Linked DNA regions of Methylobacterium currus. The protein of the gene in region 1 interacts with the protein of each later gene in a pairwise test. Links are inferred from orthologs where the notes say so. Each region holds a gene or a part of one and is shown in the gene's direction. Other genes may lie near its edges. The genes, in order: ssb and DA075_RS23255.

The links.
Region 2: the proteins of ssb (region 1) and DA075_RS23255 interact in binary tests that used the Escherichia coli proteins (3 or more experiments, as listed by UniProt). The link is inferred for Methylobacterium currus from one-to-one orthologs.

Annotation. Positions count from the first base shown.
Region 1 is NZ_CP028843.1:5,784,946-5,793,109, reverse strand. The notes cover bases 3,314-6,174. They hold ssb (single-stranded DNA-binding protein), read left to right. Parts: upstream 3,314-4,392; coding sequence 4,393-4,956; downstream 4,957-6,174. Other genes in these bases: DA075_RS26605 (TonB-dependent receptor), read right to left, coding at 5,036-6,174; DA075_RS26615 (O-acetylhomoserine aminocarboxypropyltransferase/cysteine synthase family protein), read left to right, coding at 3,314-4,177. In the rest of the region: DA075_RS26630 (O-acetylhomoserine aminocarboxypropyltransferase), read left to right, coding at 1-927; DA075_RS26625 (sensor histidine kinase), read left to right, coding at 1,120-2,286; DA075_RS26620 (response regulator), read left to right, coding at 2,503-2,862; more of DA075_RS26615, read left to right, coding at 2,888-3,313; more of DA075_RS26605, read right to left, coding at 6,175-7,201; DA075_RS26600 (malate synthase G), read right to left, coding at 8,018-8,164. UniProt on the Escherichia coli protein: Plays an important role in DNA replication, recombination and repair. Binds to ssDNA and to an array of partner proteins to recruit them to their sites of action during DNA metabolism. Acts as a sliding platform that migrates on DNA via reptation.
Region 2 is NZ_CP028843.1:5,027,964-5,036,202, reverse strand. What follows is about bases 3,624-6,559. They hold DA075_RS23255 (primosomal protein N'), read left to right. Parts: upstream 3,624-3,966; coding sequence 3,967-6,153; downstream 6,154-6,559. Other genes in these bases: DA075_RS23250 (hypothetical protein), read right to left, coding at 6,381-6,559; DA075_RS23260 (DUF2293 domain-containing protein), read left to right, coding at 3,624-3,922. Also shown: DA075_RS23275 (carboxymuconolactone decarboxylase family protein), read left to right, coding at 1-107; DA075_RS23270 (NADP-dependent malic enzyme), read right to left, coding at 422-2,761; DA075_RS23265 (CatB-related O-acetyltransferase), read left to right, coding at 2,846-3,481; more of DA075_RS23260, read left to right, coding at 3,533-3,623; more of DA075_RS23250, read right to left, coding at 6,560-6,677; DA075_RS23245 (pirin family protein), read left to right, coding at 7,011-7,949; DA075_RS23240 (FAD-binding and (Fe-S)-binding domain-containing protein), read right to left, coding at 8,023-8,239.

The DNA of each region.
Region 1 (8,164 bases):
CAGTTCAACCACTCCTACAAGAACTTCGGCTGGAACGTCGTCTGGGCCGATACGGACGATCCGGCCTCGTTCGAGGCGGCGATTACCCCGCGCACCAAGGCGATCTTCATCGAGTCGATCGCCAATCCGGGCGGCGTCATCACCGACATCGCGGCGATCTCCGCGGTCGCCAAGCGCCACAACATCCCGCTCATCGTCGACAACACCATGGCGACGCCGTACCTGATCCGTCCGTTCGAGCACGGCGCCGACATCGTGGTTCACTCGGCTACCAAGTTCCTCGGCGGCCACGGCAACTCGATCGGCGGCCTGATCGTCGACGGCGGCTCGTTTACCTGGGCCGGCGACGCGCGCTACCCGATGCTGTCGCAGCCGCGGCCGGAATATGCCGGCATGGTGCTCTCGGAGACCTTCGGGAATTTCGGCTTCGCCATCGCGGTGCGGGTGCTCGGCCTGCGCGACCTCGGGCCGGCTTTGTCGCCGTTCAACGCCTTCCTGATCATCAACGGCATCGAGACCCTGCCGCTGCGGATGCAGCGCCATTCCGACAACGCCAAGACCGTGGCCGAGCACCTGAGCCGCCATCCGGCGGTGGCCTGGGTGAGCTATCCGGGCCTTGAGGCCGACCGCTACCACCAGCTCCACCGCAAGTATTGCCCGCACGGCGCCGGTGCGGTGTTCACCTTCGGCCTCAAGGGCGGCTACGAGGCGGGCGTCGCCCTGGTGTCGAACCTGAAGCTGTTCTCGCATCTCGCCAATATCGGCGACACCCGCTCGCTGGTGATCCATCCGGCCTCGACCACCCACCGCCAGCTCACGGACGAGCAGAAGACCCGGGCCGGCGCCGGCCCGGAGGTGGTGCGCCTGTCGATCGGCATCGAGGACCCGCGCGACCTCATCGCCGACCTGGATCAGGCGCTGGCCTGAGCCGCATCCGGCCGCGTCCATCGCGCGGCCGGCTGCCTTCCGCTGAGAGAGGGCGAATAAGGAAAAATGTCGCAAGCATTGCGGCCGAGCCTGCTCCCGTGATCTAGTGGTCTCGTCCAGTTTCGGCGTCGGGTTGAGCCGATCCGCGCCAGCCGGGATGCATGCCGCCCGGGCGGGTCTGGAGGCTGGTGGATGGTCGCCCACGACGCCGACGCCGAACGCGCCTCCGGTGACGAGACCGCGCGCCAGCGCGCCATCCACGAGGAGACCGCCCGGCTGCGCGCCCTTTTGCGCGACGCGGCCGGCCTTCCTGCGGGCGGCGCGTCCCCCGTCCCCGCCGGGTGGGAGGCGCGGCTCGCCACCGCCGAGGAGTTGAACGCCCGGCTGCGGGCGAGCGAGGCCTTCACCGCGAGGCTCCTGGCGGCGAGCCGCGACAGCATCCAGGTCCTCGCCCTCGACGGCACGGTGCAGTGGCTGAGCGAGGGCGGCCGCGCCGCCGCGGACCAGCCCGACGACCCGGTGATCGGCACCGCCTGGGCCGCGTCCTGGCCGGATCCCGGCGACCGCATCGCCGCCGAGGTGGCACTCGCCGCCGCGCGGTCCGGGCGCACCGGCCGCTTCCGCGCGCCCTCCGGCAGCCAGGACCCGCGCTGGTGGGACGTTGTGGTCTCAGCCATCCAGGGGCCCGACGGAACCCCTGAGCGCCTGCTGGCGGTCGCCCGCGACGTGACGGAGGCGCACCGGGCCGAGGAGCAGCAGGCGCTGCTGATGCAGGAGATGGCGCACCGGGTGAAGAACACCCTGGCGCTGGTCCAGGCGGTCGCCGCCCAGACGCTGCGCAGCGCCTCCACCCTGGACGCGGCGATGGAGGCGTTCAACGGCCGCCTGATGGCCCTGTCCGACGCGCACGACGTGCTGATCCGCGGCGCCTGGGCGGCGGCCGACCTCGCGGCGGTGGTCGAGGGCGCGATGGCGCCGCATCTCGACCGGGAGGCGGGCCGGTTCGCCGCCGCCGGGCCCCGCGTCAGCCTCGGCCCCCGCTCGGTCCTGACCCTGTCGCTGATGCTGCACGAGCTCGCCACCAACGCGGCGAAGTACGGCGCCCTGTCGAGCCCGACGGGCCGCGTCGCCGTCACCTGGGAGCTTGCGGGGAGCGCGGAGATCCTGCTGCGCCTGCGCTGGCAGGAGAGCGGCGGCCCGCCCGTCGCGCCGCCGACCCGGGGCGGCTTCGGCTCGCGGCTGATCGAACGCAGCCTCGTGCACAGCTTCGGCGGCCGGGTCAGCCTGCGCTTTCCGCCGGAGGGCGCCGTGATGGAACTCGAGGCGCCGCTCGCGGCGATGCAGGACGGGACGGCGTAGCCGTCACCCGGACGGGACGGCGTCGCAGTCCTGCGCCGATTTCCGGCCACGCTTGACCCACGGGATGCGGACCCATAGGCAGCACCCTTCGGCAGCAACCTTTCGCCCCCGGCCGCATTGCCCGCGATGACATCCGACCAACACCGACACGATCAGGCTTCCCGTCAGGAAGCCTCCCGGCAGGATGGGCCTGACGCTCCCTGCGACGCCGCGCCGGTGGTGCTCCTCGTCGAGGATGACGGCCTCCTGCTGATGGAGGCCGCCGACACCTTGGCGGAGGCCGGCTTCACGGTCCTGGAGGCGCCCCATGCCGACCAGGCGCTCAAGGTGCTGGAGAGCCGGCCCGACGTCGAGGTCCTGATGACCGACGTCGACATGCCGCTCGGCTCGATGAACGGCTTCGCCCTCGCACGCCTCGTCTCCCGGCGCTGGCCGCGCATCCCGGTGCTGGTGGTCTCCGGCATGGGCAGCCCCGGCCCGCACGACATGCCGCCGGGCGCGCGCTTCATCCCCAAGCCCTACGCACCGTCGGCCCTGGTGCGCACGCTCCACGACACCGTGCGCCGCGCCGCCTGAGCCGACCCTTCCACGGACGAACCCGATGACCGATCCGACCAAGCTGCATTTCGCCACCCGGGCGGTCCATGCCGGCACCGCGCCCGACCCGGCCACCGGCGCCCGGGCGCAGCCGATCTACTTCACCAACGGCTTCGTGTTCGAATCGAACGAGCAGGCCGCCGACATCTTCGCCATGCGGGCGACGGGCTTCTCCTATTCCCGCGGCTCGAACCCGACCGTGGCGGCCCTGGAGCGCCGGGTCGCGGCGCTCGAGGGCGCCAAGGCCGCGGTGGCGGTGGCCTCCGGCCAGTCGGCGATGCTGCTCGTGCTGATGACCCTGATGCAGTCGGGCGACGCCTACGTCGCCTCCTCGCGGCTGTTCGGCGGCTCGCTCGGGCTGATGCGCCGGCTCGAGGGCCGCTACGACCTCGTGCCGCAATTCACCCGCGGCCTGACTCCCGAGGACTTCGAATCCGCGATCACCGACAAGACCCGGGCGATCGTCTGCGAGTCGATCGTCAACCCGTGCGGCACGGTCATCGACCTCGAAGGCGTCGCCGCGGTGGCGCGCAAGCACGGCCTGCCGCTCGTCGTCGACAACACCCTCGCCTCCCCGGCCCTGATCCGGCCGATCGAGCACGGCGCCGACATCGTGGTCCACTCGACCTCGAAGTTCCTGTCGGGCTCCGGCACGGTGATCGGCGGCATCGTCTGCGATGCCGGCCGCTTCGACTGGAAGGGCTCGGGCCGCTACAACCTGATCAACGAGCCCTGGCCCGATTACGAGGGCCTGATCGTCTCCGAGCGCTTCCCCGAGACGTCCTTCGCCACCGCCTGCCGGCTGTTCGGCCTGCGCGACCTCGGCCCCGGCCTGTCGCCGATGAACGCCTTCCTGACGCTCACCGGCACCGAGACCCTGCCGCTGCGCATGGAGCGCCACTGCGCCAACGCCAAGGCCGTCGCGGCCTTCCTCAAGGACCACCCGAAGGTGGCCTGGGTGAGCTACCCGTCGCTGCCGGGCCAGCCGGGCGAGGCGCTGGCGAACCGCTACTCGCCGATGGGCGTGGGCTCGATCTTCACCGTCGGCCTCAAGGGCGGCGAGGCGGCGGCGCAAAAGTTCATCACCGGGCTCAACCTGATCTCGCACCTCGTCAATATCGGCGAGATCAAGTCCCTGGCGATCCACCCCGCGACCACCACCCACCGCCAGCTCCCCGCCGCCGACAAGGAGGCCGCCCGGGTCGGCCCGGACACCGTGCGGCTGTCGATCGGCCTGGAATCGATCGAGGACCTGATCGCCGACGTGGCGCAATCGCTCGACGCGCTCGACTGAGCATCGGCGCCGTCCGGGCTCCCCGGACGGCGCTTGCCTCTTTCTCCGAACAAATGTAGAACATGCTCCGGCCTCCGGCATGTGTGTAGTGGGCAAAAGGGCGCCCCTCCCCTTGCCGGTCCAGGCCTGTTCGGCCCAACTCGCGGACCCGAAGCGGTGGTCCGCGGCGTCGGCCGGGCATGCGCCCGAGTGAGATGGAACGAGAGGAGAGCGGGATGGCGGGCAGCGTGAACAAGGTGATCCTGGTGGGCAATCTCGGGCGCGATCCCGAGACCCGCCGGCTGGCCTCCGGCGATCCGGTGGTGAACCTGCGCCTGGCCACGTCCGAGTCCTGGAAGGACAAGGCGACCGGCGAGCGCAAGGAGAAGACCGAGTGGCACTCGGTCGTGATCTACAACGAGAACCTGGCCCGGGTCGCCGAGCAGTACCTGCGCAAGGGCTCGAAGGTCTACGTCGAGGGGCAGCTCCAGACCCGCAAGTGGCAGGACCAGTCCGGCGTCGAGAAGTACACGACCGAGATCGTGCTGCAGCGCTTCCGCGGCGAGCTGACGATCCTCGACGGCCGCGGCGGCGGGGCCGAGGGCGGCATGTCCGAGATGGGCGCCGACGACATGGGCGGCGGCCAGATCAGCCGCGGCGGCGATTTCGGCGGCGGTGGCGGTGGCGCCGGTCGCAGCAGCGGTGGACGCTCGTCGTCCGGCGGCGAGCGGCGCCCGGCCCCGTCGGGTGGCGGCAACCAGAAGCGCTACGACGACCTGGACGACGATATCCCGTTCTAGGGTTCCGACATCCCGTCGGTTGCGTCGATCGCGGCCCGGATCGCGCGATCCGGGCCGCTCTGCGTTCACGCCGCGCCCGTCACAGGTCGACCGACATCGACAGCAGGTAGGTGCGCGGCGCGCCCTGGAAGAAGGTGCCGAACGAGGCTACCCCAGTCCAGTAATTCGCCCCGGTGACGTTTAGCACGTTCGCCCGGAACGTCGTCTTGCGGCCCTCGATCACGGTCGCGTAGCGCAGGCCGAGATCGAGGCGCGCCCAGTCCGGCAGGGCCTGGGTGTTCGCGGTGTCGACGAACTGGCGGCCGGTATAGATGACGGCGCCGGTCAGGGTCAGGCCCGGCACCCCGGGCAGATCCCACTCGGCGCCGAGATTGAGCTGCACCCGCGGCACCCCGATCGGTACGTGGCCGACATTGGCGGCGGTCGCGGTCCGGGTGAGCACGCCGTCGAGCAGCGTCAGGCCGCCGAGGAGCCGGGCCTGCGGGGTGATCTCGCCGTAGACGCTGAATTCGAGCCCGCTGACCTGCTGCTCGCCGGTCTGCGCGAAGCGGCGCTGGAGGCTGAGCTCCCCGATCGGCCGCGTGATCTGGAAGGCGCTGAACGTCGCGCCGATCGTGCCCGCATCCACCTTGATGCCGGCCTCGACCTGATGCGCCACGGTGGGCGCCAGGATCTCGCCGGCATTGGTCGCCGTGGCCGGGGCGACGTCGCCCCGGCTCAGGCCCTCGATGGAATTGACGAAGAACGACACGCTCTCCCACGGCCGCACCACGAGACCGACCAGGGGACTCGTGGCGCTCTTGTCGTAGGCGGAGGCCAGGGTGCCGACATTCGGGACGTAGTTATGCGCCTCGATGCCCTGCCGGCGCAGGCCGAGGGTGAGCAGGACGCGGTCGTCGAGGACCGACAGCGTGTCGGCCACCGACAGGCCCGTCAGCGTGCTGTCGGAGAGGCGTGGCCGCGAGGTGATCGCCGGCGGGGCGAGGGTCGGGACCAGGATGGGATCGTAGAGGTTCGACCGATAGGTCCCGGTGCCGGCGGGAAGCCGGCGGGCGGTGTCCTCGGCGTAGCGGGAGGCCTGCATGACGAGGGCGTGGCGGACGAAGCCGGTGTCGAACCGGGCGCGCAGGCCGCCATCGATGGTGAGGCGGTCGACGCCGAGGCTGTAGAATTGAGGGGTGGTGGTGGTGTCGCCGCGCGCGTTGACGATGGTCGGGGCCGAGGCGAAGTAACGCTCGACCCCGGTCTGCGCGCCGCCGAGATCGCCGAACAGGGTGACCCGGTCGGTGAGGTCGTATTCCAGCCGCAGCAGGCCGCCGCGATCGTCGATATCCGAGTATTCCCAGGGCTGGGTGAGGTTGCGGCGGCCGTTCGGCGCCCTCGGGACCGGCACGCCGGCCCGGAGAAGGAACGGGCGCAAGGGAGCGGTGAAGCGGTCGGTCTGGGCCAGCAGGTAGAGCCACGCCCGGAACCGCTCGCCCTGGTAGTCGAGGGCGAGCGCCCCGACGCCGGTGGTCTCGGATTGCCGGTCGATCGGCGTGTCGCCGCCGCGCAGGCTGCCGACGAGGCGCGCGCCCCATTCCCGGTTCTGGCCGTAGCGCCGGGCGACGTCGATCTGGCCGCCGCCTTGCGCCACCGAGCCGTAATCGAGGGACAAGCGTGTGAGGTCCTCGCCGGCGCGCTTGGGCACGATGTTGATGACGCCGCCGATGCCGCCATTGGGGGCGACGCCGGAGAGCGCGGCGGAGGGTCCCTTCAGGACCTCGATGCGCTCGGCATAGTCGGTGAAGACGCGGAAGCTCGGGGCGACGCCGTACACCCCCTCGAAGGCGAACTCGCCGCTGGTGTTCTCGTTGATCGGAAAGCCGCGGATCGCGAACGAGTCGAACGGGGCGCCCGTCGTCTGCGTGCCGCGCACGGACGGATCGAGGGCGAGCGCCTCGGAGGCCGTCCGGGCCTGCCGGTCGCGGATCAACGTCTCGGTGTAGCTGCTGACGCTGAACGGAGACTTCGTCGTCTCGGTATTGCCGAGGAGGCCGAGCCGTCCGCCCCTAGCGACCTGCCCGCCGGCATAGGCCGGCACGATCCCGGGGGGGGCCGCCGGTCCGGAGACCGCGATCTCGTCGAGCCGGATGTCGGTCGCCTCCTCGGCCCGCGCCGCTCCGGCGTGATCCGCGAGCCAGATGAATGTCGCAGCGATCGCCCCGCATGATCTGCCGATGCGACGATGTCGTGCCTGTTTCATGCCGACGAGCCCAGCTCACAGGGCGTCGTCGGACCATGTTTCATGGTCCGATCGTCGTTCGCCCTAGGGAATGGATGGTCGTATCGCATCGGGTGCGACAAGGCGCAACACTCGAATACATGACGATGATATTTATTATTTATAATAATGCCAAATCGACATGAGCATTGCAGCTTGCAATTGTGGCTCTCGTGGCATGCATCGGAGCCTGCTTGAATTGGCCAACCGTCGTGCAGCCCTCTGCATCATCCCGGAGCCGTGCAGCGGAACTTGGCATGATGCAGAGAGATGTCGGACTGTCTGCCAGCTTGATCGATGCAACCGATCAAACGAATTCTCATAGACAGGAACATCGGATCTTGATCGACGCAGCCATAAACCAAGCGTGCGCCCAATAACCTATTTCGCCAACCTGCCCGTCATTCCCGAGACGCGAAATCTCGATCCGGCATCATGAAGCGCAAGTGGAAAGGGGGAGCGGGATAGTGTCCGCTTCGTTCCGAAGCGGTGAGAGCCAGTCTCGCCAGCTGCAACGAAATCGATCCTGCGCGCGTCATTCCAGGGCCGCGCAGCGCAGACCGGAATGACGCCGAGGATGCCAATATTGTCGATCAGTCAAACCGGATCAGTCGTTCCGGATTGCCCGCCGTGCCCTTTCGGGCCCGGGATCTTTCGGGACTCACCATGAAAGATTCAAGAGCGATCGACCACATTGCGCCGGGTCTTGGAGGGACCACATCGAGGCAGCCCCCCAATCATGGCGGACATCGAGGGGGCGTCCGGCCGAAGACGCCGGACGCCCCTCCCCGTCTCGCCTCAGGCCGGCGCGCCCGCGGCCTTGGCCTCGCGCCGGCGCGCGTGCAGCACGTACTCGGTGTAGCCGTTCGGCTGGACGCGGCCCTTGAACACCAGGTCGCAGGCCGCCTGGAAGGCGGGTCCGTCGAAGCCCGGCGCCATCGGGCG
Region 2 (8,239 bases), 760 kb from region 1 along the record:
CCTTTACGCCCAAGGATCTCGTGGACCTCACGATCGCCATCGCGGCGATGAACGCGTTCAACCGGCTTGGCGCGCCCTTTCGGCTTCCGGTCATGGCAAAGGCCTGATTCGCGTCTTCGCGCGGTCTTCGATCAGGCAATGGCAGCGTTCCGGGCCCCTCCAACGATGAGCGGACCGGACGCTCTCCACCTGCGCCGGTCGTGGCCCATTGTCCACTCCACTGCCGACAGGCAGACCTTCCGGACGGTGGTGAAGGGTCGAGGTCGAATCCGCAATCGATCAAGCTGATGGGGTTTGGGCCCGGATTCCGGGTGTCGCGGTTCTCTCTCCCGTACGGGAGAGACAACAGCGCATCACGTTGCAATGTCCTTGCAGGATGGGACGGCCCGGCGATCGTCTCGCCGGGCCTGTGTCGGCCCGATTACGCCGACACCAGCGGCGTCCCCGCCTCCGCATTGCTGTCGGCCTCGACGGTCAGCACCTCCTGCCCCTGCGCCTCGACCACGGCCGCGGCCGTGATGTTGACGATGCCGCGCGCGGTCACCGACGGGGTGAGGATGTGGGCGGGCCGCGCCGGCCCGAGCAGCAGCGGGCCCACCGGCAGCGCGTCGGCGAGCATCTTCGAGAACTGGAACGCGATGTTGGCCGCGTCCAGGTTCGGCATGATCAGCACGTTGGCCTCGCCCTTGAGGCGCGAGCCCGGCAATACCTTGTCGCGGATCGCCTGCGACAGGGCGGTGTCGGCCGCCATCTCGCCGTCGACCTCGAGGTCGGGGGCGCGCTCGCGCAGCAGGGTGAGGGCGTGGCGCATCTTGCGGGCCGACGCCGTGTCGAACGAGCCGAAATCGGCGTGGCTGACCAGCGCGATCTTCGGCGACAGGCCGAAGCGGCGGGCGGTGTCGCCGCAGGCGATGGCGACGTCGGCGATCTCCTCGGCGCTGGGGTCGGGCCGCACATGGGTGTCGGCCAGGAAGTAGGCGCCCTTCGAGGTGACGATCAGGCTGAGCGCCGCGAAGTCCCGGGCGCCCGGCGCGAGCCCGATGATGTCGCGGATCACCCGCAGCTTGCTCTCGAACCGGCCTTCCAGGCCGCAGATCAGCGCGTCGGCCTCGCCCCGGCGCACGGCGAGCGCGCCGATCACCGCGTTGTTGGTGCGCACCAGCGTGCGGGCCGCGTCCGGCGTGATGCCGCGGCGCCCGGCGAGGTCCATGTAGGTGGCGACGTAGGTGCGGTAGCGCGGGTCGTCGTCCGGGTTGATCAGCTCGAAGTCCTGGCCGGCCCGGATGGCGAGGCCGAAGCGCTTCAGGCGGGTCTCGATCACGTTCGGACGGCCGACCAGGATGGGCTTGGCCAGCCCCTCCTCGACGATCGCCTGGACGGCGCGCAGCACCCGCTCGTCCTCGCCCTCGGCGTAGATGACCCGGCGCGGATCCTCCTTGGCCGCAGTGAAGACCGGCTTCATGATGAAGCCGGAGCGGTGCACGAACCGGTCGAGGGACTCGGTATAGGCCTGCACGTCCGGCAGGGGCCTCTTGGCGACGCCGGACTCCATGGCGGCCTGCGCCACGGCGGGCGCGATGCGCAGGATCAGCCGCGGATCGAACGGGCTCGGGATCAGGGAATGGGGGCCGAAGGGCCGCGCCTCGCCGCCATAGGCGCGGGCGACGACGTCGGACGGGGTCTCGCGGGCGAGCCCGGCGATCGCCTTCACGGCCGCCGCCTTCATCGCCTCGTTGATCGTGGTCGCCCCGACATCGAGCGCGCCCCGGAAGATGTAGGGGAAGCACAGGACGTTGTTGACCTGGTTCGGGAAGTCCGACCGGCCGGTGCAGATCATCGCGTCCGGCCGCTTCTCCTCGGCGAGATTCGGCATGATCTCCGGATAGGGGTTGGCGAGCGCCATGATCAGCGGCTTCTCGGCCATCCGCTCGAGCATCTCGGGCTTCAGCACGCCGCCGGCCGAGAGGCCGAGAAAGACATCCGCCCCCGGGATCACCTCGGCCAGCGTGCGGGCCTGGGTGTCCTGGGCGTAGACCGCCTTCCAGCGGTCCATGAGCGTGTCACGGCCCTTGTAGACCACGCCCTCGATGTCGGTGACGAAGATGTTTTCGCGCCGCGCCCCGAGCGACACCAGCTGGTTGAGGCAGGCCAGAGCCGCGGCGCCCGCGCCCGAGGTGACGATCTTGACGTCGGCGATCCGCTTGCCGGCGAATTCGAGGCCGTTGAGGACTGCGGCCGCCACGATGATCGCGGTGCCGTGCTGGTCGTCGTGGAAGACCGGGATGTTCATCCGCGCCCGGCAGCGCTCCTCGACCTCGAAGCACTCCGGCGCCTTGATGTCTTCCAGGTTGATGCCGCCGAAGGTCGGCTCCAGGGCCGCCACCACGTCGACGAGCTTGTCGACGTTCTTCTCGTTGAGCTCGATGTCGAAGACGTCGATGCCGGCGAACTTCTTGAACAGGACCGCCTTGCCCTCCATCACGGGCTTGGAGGCGAGCGGGCCGATATCGCCGAGGCCGAGGACCGCGGTACCGTTCGAGACCACCGCGACGAGGTTCTGGCGCGCCGTTAGGGTCGCGGCCTCCTCCGGATCGGCGGCGATCGCCTCGCAGGCGGCGGCGACGCCCGGGGAGTAGGCGAGCGCGAGGTCGCGCTGGTTGCCGAGCGGCTTGGTCGGCTGGATCTCCAGCTTCCCGGGTCTCGGATGACGGTGATAGAACAGCGCGCCGCTCTTCAGATCGTCCGAAATGTTGCTGCTCACCGCGTACTCTCCCCGGATCGCCCGAAAGCTCGGGCCCGCCGCCCCGCCCGCGACTCACGACGGTGCCCGCGGGTGAAGGATTTCCTGCACCGCCTGCGGCAGGGGCGCAACCCTCACAACGAGACCCGCCTGCATCTGGCCAAGCTCGCCGCCCGCTACGGCTTCCAGATCGGTCCGTACTCCTACGGCAGGCCGAAGATCCGCTTTCCGGAATCGGGCGCGCGACTGTCGATCGGCCCCTATTGCTCGATCGCCGACAAGGTCGAGATCCTGCTCGGCGGCAACCACCGCACCGACTGGGTCTCGACCTATCCGTTCGCGGCGATGCGGGGCCTGTGGCCCGACCTCGACGCACCGGAGGAGTACCATGCGTCCCGGGGCGACGTGGCGATCGGCGCCGATGTCTGGCTGGGCTCGGGCTGCCTGATCCTGTCGGGCGTCACGGTCGGCCCCGGCGCCGTGGTGGCGGCCCGCGCGGTGGTCACCCGCGACGTGCCTCCCTACGCCATCGTTGCCGGCAATCCCGCCCGGGTGATCCGCCACCGCTTCCCGCCGGAGATCGTGGCGGCCCTGGTCGAGACCGCCTGGTGGGCGCTGCCGCCGGAGCGGGTGCGGTCCCTGGTGCCGCTCCTCCAGGGCGGCGAGGCGGAGGCCCTGGTGCGGGCCCTGCGGGCAGGGGATCCGGTATCCCGGGATCCGCGGCCGCGAGCCCGGGGGTGACACGATCGCCCCGGTCCGGCAGGGTCGCCCTCCCGCCCGCGAAGGACGCCGATGAGCCGCCGCCCCGATCCCGCGCCCCGTCGCGCGCTCCCCACCCGCCGCGAGGCGGTGGAGGCGGCGCTCTCCCGCCTCGCGCCCCGGGTGCCGGATTTCGAGGCGGAGGCGATCGTCGACCGGGCCTTGGCGAGCCCGGGCCTGCGCGGCGCGGCGCCCGAGACCGCCGCCTGGCTCGGCCTGGTGTCCTACGCCCGCCACGTCTTCACCGAGTACGATTCCCTCCTGGAGGAGGGCTACGACCAGGACAGCGCCCGCCACTTCATCCTCGACGACCTCAATGCCGTCCTGGCCGAATGGGGCGTGCGGCGGCGCATCGGCGAGGACGAGGAAACGCCGGGATCCGGGGCGCACGGATCCGCGGCGGCCGGGGGCGAGCCGGCGTGACCGTTCCTATATGAACGGACGATGCCGTCCGCTCCGAAGCCCCGATGACCGCCCCGATCGCCGACGTCCTGATCCCGCTCGCCCTCGACCAGGCCTATAGCTACGCCGTGCCGCCCGAACTCACCCTCCAGGAGGGCGACGTGGTGCAGGTGCCGCTCGGGCCGCGGGAAACCGTCGGGGTGGTGTGGTCCCTGCGCGACGGCGCCGGCTCCAACCTGCGCCGGGTGAGCGGCCGGATCGGCGTCGAGGCCCTGAGCCCGGCGCTCCGCCGCCTCGTCGAGTGGATCGCCCGCTACACCCTGGCGCCGAAGGGCTCGGCGCTCGCCATGGCGCTCCGCCTGCCGGAGGAAAGCCGCACCGAGACCGCCCGGATCGGCGTGCGGGCGACCGGGATGCCGCCGAGCCGGATGACCCCGGCCCGGGCCAAGGTGGTGGCGGTGGCGGCCGACGGCGTGGTGCGGGGCAAGCGGGCGCTCAGCCTGGAGGCCGGGGTCAGCGCCGGGGTGGTCGACGGGCTCATCGACGACGGCGTGCTGGAGACCGTGGCGCTGGCGCCCGAGCGGGTCGCCGAGCCGCCCGATCCCGACCACCCGCACGACGCCCTCTCCGAGCCCCAGGCCGAGGCGGCGCGCGCGCTGATCGCCACCCTGACCGCGCCGCCCCCCGGCGGAGGCGCGGCGGGGGAGGGCGGCGTGACGCTGCTCGAAGGCGTGACCGGGTCGGGCAAGACGGAGGTCTATTTCGAGGTCGTGGCCGAGGCCCTGCGCCGGGGCGTGCAATCCCTGGTGCTGATGCCGGAGATCGCGCTGACCGCCCAGTTCCTCGACCGCTTCGCCAAGCGCTTCGGCGTGCGGCCCGCCGCCTGGCATTCCGGGGTCGGCGGGCGCCGGCGCGAGCGCATCCGGGCCGGCGTCGCCTCGGGCGAGGTGCAGGTGGTGGTGGGCGCCCGCTCGGCCTTGTTCCTGCCGTTCCGCAAGCTCGGCCTGATCGTGGTCGATGAGGAGCACGAAGGCGCCTACAAGCAGGATGATGGCGTCTGCTACCACGCCCGCGACATGGCGGTGGTGCGCGGCAAGCTGGAGAACGCCGCCGTGGTGCTGGCCTCGGCCACCCCCGCGATCGAGACCCGGGTGAATGCCGAGCGCGGCCGCTACCGCCGGGTGGTGATGCCCGAGCGCTTCGGCGGAAGGCGGCTGCCGGAGATCCGCGCCATCGACATGCGCACCGAGAAGGTGCCGCGCGGGCGCTACCTGTCGCCGAGCCTGGTCTCGGCCATCGCCGAGACCAACGCCCGGGGGGAGCAGGCGCTGCTCTTCCTCAACCGTCGCGGCTACGCGCCGCTGACCCTGTGCCGGGCCTGCGGCCACCGCTACCAATGCCCGAACTGCTCGACCTGGCTCGTCGAGCACCGCTTCCGCCGGGCGCTGGTCTGCCACCATTGCGGCCATGCCGAGCGGCGGCCCGAGGCCTGCACCGAGTGCGGCACCTTCGACAACCTGACCGCCTGCGGGCCGGGCGTCGAGCGCATCGCCGAGGAGGTCGCCGCCACCTTCCCGGACAAGCGGGTGATCGTGCTCTCAAGCGACTTTCCCGGCGGAGCCGAACGCTTGCGGGCCGAACTCCAGACCGTGGCCGAGGGCGGCTGCGACATCGTCGTCGGCACCCAGCTCGTCGCCAAGGGCCACAACTTCCCGCACCTGACCCTGGTCGGCGTGCTCGACGCCGATATCGGCCTCACCTCCGGCGATCCGCGCGCCGCCGAGCGCACCTTCCAGCTCCTGCAGCAGGTCACCGGCCGCGCCGGGCGCGGGGAGAAGCCGGGCCGGGCCCTCGTCCAGACCTACCAGCCCGAGCACCCGGTGATCGCCGCACTGATCTCGGGCGACGCCGAGCGCTTCTATGCCGAGGAGACGGCGGCGCGCGAGGTCGCCGGCCTGCCGCCCTTCGGGCGCCTCGCGGCCCTCGTGATCTCCTGCACCGACCGCGAGGCCGCCGAGGCCCATGGCCGGGCGCTCGCCCGCGTCGCCGAGCCGCCGCCCGGCGTGATGGTGCTCGGTCCCGCCGAGGCGCCGCTGGCCCTGGTGCGCGGCCGTTATCGCTTCCGCCTGCTGGTCAAGACCGAGCGCGAGATCGACCTCCAGAGCTACCTGCGCGACTGGCTCGCCCGGGGGCCGAAACCGCGGGGGAATCTGAAGGTCGGGATCGACGTCGACCCGCAGAGCTTCCTGTAGCCGTCACGGCGGCCTGGCCGCCGCACTTGCCGACCGGCCCCACCGCTCCCGCCGAGCCGCCGGTCCACCGCCGCGTCGCGCTGCGGGTCGCGCCGCTCCGTCCCGTCAGGCTTGGCGAAGGCCACCTCGACCCGACAATGCTTCGCGCGGCGCAGCCGGCGTTGAAGGCCGCACTTCTCCGGCACGGACTCGCCGCCGATCGTCATGCGGGCCCTGGATGGTCGGTTTTATGCCACCCGCTTCGGCGCCGCGATCCCGCCGCGGCCATGCACGCGCTCGAACAAGTCGTTGAGCTCGCTGCCGACGGTACGGGCGATGCGGGTCGAGGCGGCCCCCTCGCTCTGGTCCGTCACGATCGCCCGGAGCGCGTCCGCGGTGCGCTTCTCGATGGCGTAGAACAGGCTCTCGGCCGCCTTGGCGTTGGCGCTGAGCAACACCGAGGCGAGATCCTGGTAGGCCTCCTTGAGAAGATGGTGGGCCAGGCGCTCGGCTGCCTGTTCCTCCGTTAGCGCATCATGGCTCACGGCGCGATACCTCCTGTCAGTCACTCTGGAGCGTGCCTCCGCTGGATTGTGCCGGGCTTGTGTGCCGCTACGTCAGTTCGTCCGGCCCGAGGGTCGTGCGGTCCGTGCGGCCGGGCACGGACCGCCAGAGCCGCCGCCATCATCGTTCGGCGAGCGGCGAGCGGCGAGCGGCGCCCGCGCACCCGTCCGCGAGTTCGGCAGCATAGCAGTATGCGAAACGATGCGTTTCGGTCGTTTCCATTTTCAAGTGGAATGCAAGGCCTCAAGGTAGGGCCGTTCGGACGCACCCGGCCCGACACGATGCATCGGGCGCCGCGAGAAGGAGCATGAGCGATGAGCTGGCACAGTGCCGACGACCCGGTCCCGGGCGACCGCTTCAGCTGCGACGCGATCCAGACCCTGATCGTGCCGCGCTCGCGCGACCTCGGCTCGTTCGCGGTGAGGCGGGCGCTGCCCTCGACCCAGTGCCGGATGGTCGGCCCCTTCATCTTCTTCGACCAGATGGGCCCGTCGGAATTCCTGCTCGGGCAGGGCATGGACGTGCGGCCGCATCCGCATATCGGCCTCTCCACCGTCACCTACCTGTTCGACGGCGAGATCATGCACCGCGACAGCCTCGGCACCGAATTGCCGATCCGTCCGGGCGAGCTGAACTGGATGACGGCCGGGCGCGGCATCACCCATTCGGAGCGCACCGGCGGCGCCCTGCGGCAGACGGGCTCGCGGCTGTTCGGCCTCCAGAGCTGGGTCGCCCTGTCGGCGCAGGACGAGGAGACCGCCCCGGCCTTCGAGCATTACGACGCCGCCTCGCTGCCGATCGTCTCGGCCGAGGGCAAGACCGTCCGGCTGATCGCCGGCGAGGCCTATGGCGCGCGCTCGCCGGTGCGGACCTCGACCCCGATGGTCTATGCCGACGTGGCGCTTCAGGCCGGCGCCGTCCTGCCGCTCGACCCCGATTACGACGAGCGCGCGATCTACACGGTGTCGGGCGCGATCGAGATCGCCGGCGACGGCTTCGGCCCCGGCCAGCTCCTGGTCTTCCGCCCCGGCGACCGGATCAGCGTGCGGGCGACCGAAGAGTCCCGCTTCATGGTGCTGGGCGGCGAGCCGATGGACGGGCCGCGCCATCTCTGGTGGAACTTCGTCTCGTCGCGGCCGGAGCGGATCGCGCAGGCCAAGGAGGATTGGCGCCAGGGCCGGTTCGACACGGTGCCGAACGACGCCGAGTTCATTCCGCTGCCCGAGGACCCGCCGCCGGTGCGCTACCCGTAAGGGATGGGGCTCGGCGGGGCCCCGTCGGCTTCCGCGTCGCATAGGGACCCGTTCGTCGCCGCCGGGCTCACCGTCACGCCGCGTCGCGCGCCACGCCGTCGCGCGCCGGCTCCAGCGCCGCCGCGAGCACCTGGGCGACGTGGACAGCCTCGCGGCCGAGCCCGTCGCGGATCTGGTGGCGGCAGCTCGTCCCGTCGGCGACGACGAGGTCGGCGGGACCGGCGGCGCGCAGGGCCGGAAAGAGCGCGAGCTCGGCCATGGCGCGGGAGACCTGCTGCGTGTCGGCCCGG